DNA from 2 places in the Nocardiopsis mangrovi genome. Region 2 is predicted to be linked to the other one. Evidence: riboswitches for the same ligand, from Rfam matches in the RefSeq annotation. Region 2 holds a riboswitch; the other holds the start of a gene.

Region 1 (2,386 bases), on a different contig from region 2:
GAGACCGGACAACTGTCGAAGAGGTTCCACGACGCGCCGATGGGTGTCGTTGACGCTGCCCACCGACCGGCTTACCTTCATTGTCGAAGGCACCCGCGGCGCAACCCTTCGACCCCCCCTGTCAACCGCCGTGGGCCGAGGAGCCGGAGGTTCGGCGTGGCGGTTACTAGCGGCAAGCATCAGACCTCCGCTCTCACGCGATCAGCTATACGGCGAGCTGGAGAGCAGGGCCTGCTGTGCGAAGAGGACGTGGTGGCGCTGCCTATGGACGTCGGTTATCGCGGCCCCACGGCATGTGCGGCCGCCGGGATCACCTACCGCCAGCTCGACTACTGGGCCCGCACGGGCCTGGTGCGGCCGAGCGTCACACCTGACGACGGCGGCGGCGCGGCGCCGCTGTACAGCTTCCGCGACATCCTGGTGCTCAAGGTCGTCAAACGGCTGCTCGACACCGGGATCTCGCTCCAGCAGATCCGCACGGCGATCGAGCACCTCAGGTGCCGCGGGACCGCCGACCTCGCCCAGATCACCCTGATGAGCGACGGTGTCAGCGTCTACGAGTGCACCTCCCCCGGGGAGGTGGTCGACCTCCTCCAGGGCGGCCAGGGCGTATTCGGTATCGCGCTCGGCCGTGTCTGGCGCGAACTCGAAGGGTCGCTGAGCGACTACCCCGGCGAACGCCTGGCCGAGCCGCTGCCCGCCGACTCCCACCCGGCCGACGAGCTCGCCCGCCGCCGCCGCGAACGCAAGACCGGGTGACACAAGCCGCCCGTCCCGCCCTGAACGCCCCGAACGGGACACCGCATCCAGTACCGTCGAATGAGGACGCCGCGCACACGCGGCCGGAGACCCCACCCCGGCCACGTCCCGGCACGGCGGCCCGTGCACAATGCAGTGACCGATCAGTGAGAACCGGCCGCCGATACCACGCGGGAGAGACCCCTTGACGGGGCGCCGACGGGGCAATACTCCCCAGTAACCTCTCAGGCACCAGGGACCGCGTGGAGAAGGCCACTCTGGAACGGTGGGCGCGTCGCATCCGCGCCGCGACCGTGCGTGACAGAGGGGGAGACCAAGAGCAGCCGAGCGTATCGGCCCATGCGAGGAGGTCTCCATGCCGGAGCAGCCCAGACGTCCCGGAACCGAACCCGCGCGCAGGTTCGCCGACCGGCACATCGGGCCCGACCCGTCGGAGCTGGAGCGGATGCTGGCCACCGTGGGCTTCGGCTCCACGGCCGAGCTCATGACCGCGGCCCTGCCGGCGTCCATCCTCTCGGCACCGGGCGGCTCCGCCCCGCTGCGCCTGCCCGAGGCCGCCGACGAGACCGGGGCCCTCGCCGAACTGCGCGCGATGGCCGACCGCAACCAGGTCCTCACCTCGATGATCGGCCAGGGGTACTACGACACCGTCACCCCGCCGGTGATCCTGCGCAACATCCTGGAGAACCCCGCCTGGTACACGGCCTACACGCCCTACCAGCCCGAGATCTCCCAGGGGCGCCTCGAGGCGCTGCTGAACTTCCAGACGATGGTCGCCGACCTCACCGGCCTGCCGGTCGCCGGCGCCTCCCTGCTCGACGAGGCCACCGCCGCGGCCGAGGCGATGACGCTGGCCCGCCGCGCCTCGCGCGGGAAGGGGGCGGCGTTCATCGTCGACTCCGATGTCTTCCCGCAGACCCTGGCCGTGCTGCGCACCCGCGCCGAGCCGCTGGACATCGACATCGTGGTGGCCGACCTGTCCGCCGGACTGCCCGACGCCGACGCGTTCGGCGTCCTCGTGCAGTACCCCGCGGCCGGCGGGGCCGTCCGCGACCCGCGCGCCGTCATCGGGGCCGCGCACGAGCGGGGCGCGCTGGCCGTGGTCGCCGCCGACATCCTCGCCCTCACGCTGCTGCGCAGCCCGGGCGACCTCGGCGCCGACATCGCCGTCGGCTCCACCCAGCGCTTCGGCGTGCCCATGGGGTTCGGCGGCCCGCACGCCGGCTACATGTCGGTGCGCGAGGGGCTCCAGCGCCAGCTCCCGGGCCGCCTGGTGGGCGTGTCCGTGGACAGCGAGGGCAGGCCCGCCTACCGGCTCGCCCTCCAGACCCGGGAACAGCACATCCGCCGGGAGAAGGCCACCAGCAACATCTGCACCGCCCAGGTGCTGCTGGCGGTCATGGCCGGGATGTACGCCGTCTACCACGGGCCGTACGGCCTGCGCGCGATCGCCGAGCGGGTCCACGGGCACGCCGCGGAGCTGGCCGACGGCCTGCGCGCCCGCGGCCTGGAGGTGCTGCACGACGAGTTCTTCGACACGCTGCGCGTGCGGGTGCGCGGCCGGGCGGCGTCCGTCGTGGGCGCCGCGCGCCGCCGCGGGGTCAACCTGCTGCGGGTGGACGACGAC
Region 2 (2,386 bases):
CGACGACGTCGACCTCCTCGCCCCGCCCCCGGACGTCGACCACGAAGCCGCCGGCCGCGGTGTCGACATCGGCGTCGACGTAGGCCATGGCGATGGGCCGTCCCAGCGTGGGCGACGGCGCCCCGCTGGTGGTGACCCCCACCCGGCGGCCGTCGAGCAGGACGTCGTTGCCCTTGCGCAGGGGGCGGCGGCCGCGGGCGACCAGCCCGATGAGCCGGCGCGCCGGGCCGGATTCGGCGGCCTCGGCCAGTGCGGCGCGCCCGACGAAGTCGCCGGGCTTGTCGAACTTGACGACCCGCCCCTGGCCGGCGTCGAACGGGGTGGTGCCGGCGGTCAGCTCGTTGCCGTAGAGCGGCATGCCCGCCTCCAGCCGCAGGGTGTCGCGCGCCGACAGCCCGGCCGGCACCAGGCCGCGGGGCTCGCCCGCGGCGAGCAGGGCCGCCCAGATCTCCGGGGCGTCGGTGCCCGGCCGGATGAAGATCTCGAAGCCGTCCTCGCCGGTGTAGCCGGTGCGGGCGAGCAGCACCGGGTGCCCGGCGACGGTGTGCGCGTAGCCGGCGTAGTAGCGGATCTGCGCGAGGTCGGCGTCGGTGAGCGGCGCGAGGATGGCCGCGGCCTCAGGCCCCTGGATCGCGATGAGCGCGTATTCGGCGGAGCGGTCCTCGACCCGCGCGTCGAACCCGGCGGCGCGGTCGGTCAGCGCGCGGGACACGGTGCCGGAGTTGGCGGCGTTGGCGACCACCAGGAAGTCGTCGTCGGCCAGCCGGTAGACGATGAGGTCGTCGAGCACCCCGCCGTCGTCGGCGGTGATCATGGTGTAGCGGGCGCGGCCGGTGGTCACCTTGGACAGGTGGCCGACGAGCGCGTGGTCGAGCAGGTCGGCCGCCTGGGGGCCGGTGATGTGGATCTCGCCCATGTGGGAGAGGTCGAACAGCCCGGCGCGCTCGCGCACGGCCGTGTGCTCGGCGCGCTCGCCGCTGTAGCGCAGCGGCATGATCCAGCCGGCGAAGTCGACGAGGGTCGCGCCCAGATCCGCGTGGACGTCGTGGAGCGGTGTCCGGCGAGGGGCTGAGGGATCGTTGCCAGGCGCTGTCATCGGCACTCCCGAGAGGATGGGCGTCGTTTCGGCACAAGCGCGAAATGCACTGTCATCCTCCCCCTCTGTCATGGGTGCCTGAGAGCTTCGCCGCGCCCGGGGGCGTGATCGGCTTGCACCTTCGGCGAGGGGCGCGGGCCCCTGCTTTCCAGAGTGGTCTCGCCCGCACGGTCCGGCGCGCCTGAGAGGTTCTCTGGGGAGGGTTTGCTCCTTCGGCGGCCCGCGCCGGCTGCGCGGGCGCTCTCCCGTGCGGGTTCGGCGACCGCGACCAGCGTAGCAGCGCGGACGCGCGCCGCCCAGTGCGGGGCCCGGGGCGCGAGCGGGGGGTCAGCAGACGCCTCCGGACCCGCTGGGGGCGGGGTAGGGCCGCTCATCCGGGAGGAGGGCGCGGGCCTCGTCGAGCCGTGCCGCCGCCACCAGGGCGCGCAGGTCGCGCACGAAGGGGGTGATGTCGGTGATCGTGGTGGTCCACTCGTCGACGTAGCGGGCGACCGCCGCACCCGAGAGCCCGATCTGGATCGAGCGGTGGCCGAGCGGGTCGCCGCGCAGGCCGCGCTCGGGGTCCCACTGGACGCGGACGGGGCTCTGCCGGAGCGCCTGCCTCCAGGCGGCGCGGTCGCCGCCGTGGCGGTCCGGGTCGTAGTGGCTCAGGCAGGCGTTGCGCAGCGCCCACGCGAACCCCTCCCGCCGGATCCGGATCGCGAGCACCCGTTCCTGCCCCGGCTTCGCGGCGTATCCGCAGCGGTACATCATCCAGGTGAAGGACGGCTTGATCCAGGTCATCCGCTCCCGCTTGAACGGGCCGGTGAAGCGCCCGGCCGCGAGGGCGGCGTCGGCGATGGCCGGGGGGTAGGCCTGGTAGACGACCAGTGTGGCGTCGTCGTGGTCGGCGTAGATCTCCTGCCGGCCGCGGCCCGGATGGCGGGCGGCGGTAGGGCTCTCGGTCATGGGTCGATCCTCGCGGGCGGGTCAACCGGTTTTCCGCGCGGATCACAGGGGAGCGTGCGGGCCGCCGCGCCGGGCGGCGGCCCGCGGCGGGTCAGAGGGTGCGGCGCTTGCGCACGGCCTCGGCCAGGCGGGCGAGGACGTCGGCGGTGGTGTCCCAGCCCATGCACGCGTCGGTGATGGACGTGCCGTAGGCGAGGTCGGCGGGGTCGCCGAGCTTCTGCGCGCCCTCCTCGATGAAACTCTCCAGCATGACGCCCGTGATGCCGCGCTGCCCGCCGGCGATCTGCGCGGCGATGGTGTCGGCGACCCCCGGCTGGCGGGTGTGGTCCTTGCCGCTGTTGG

The links. A riboswitch is a leader RNA that binds a small molecule or an ion and turns the genes downstream of it on or off. The one in region 2 is predicted to bind glycine.
Region 1: it holds a riboswitch for glycine, as region 2 does, so the genes downstream of both, gcvP (aminomethyl-transferring glycine dehydrogenase) here and gcvT (glycine cleavage system aminomethyltransferase GcvT) in region 2, are expected to answer to the same signal.

What each region holds. Positions count from the first base shown of each region.
Region 1 is NZ_JBHSFQ010000015.1:3,760-6,145, reverse strand. Features, by position in the region: gene ACFO4E_RS16045 (MerR family transcriptional regulator) at 157-759, shown strand; glycine riboswitch at 921-1,010, shown strand; gene gcvP (aminomethyl-transferring glycine dehydrogenase) at 1,115-2,386, shown strand, end outside.
Region 2 is NZ_JBHSFQ010000001.1:138,158-140,543, reverse strand. Features, by position in the region: gene gcvT (glycine cleavage system aminomethyltransferase GcvT) at 1-1,096, opposite strand, end outside; glycine riboswitch at 1,152-1,258, opposite strand; gene ACFO4E_RS00660 (DUF4291 domain-containing protein) at 1,424-2,044, opposite strand; gene ACFO4E_RS00655 (3-deoxy-7-phosphoheptulonate synthase) at 2,136-2,386, opposite strand, start outside.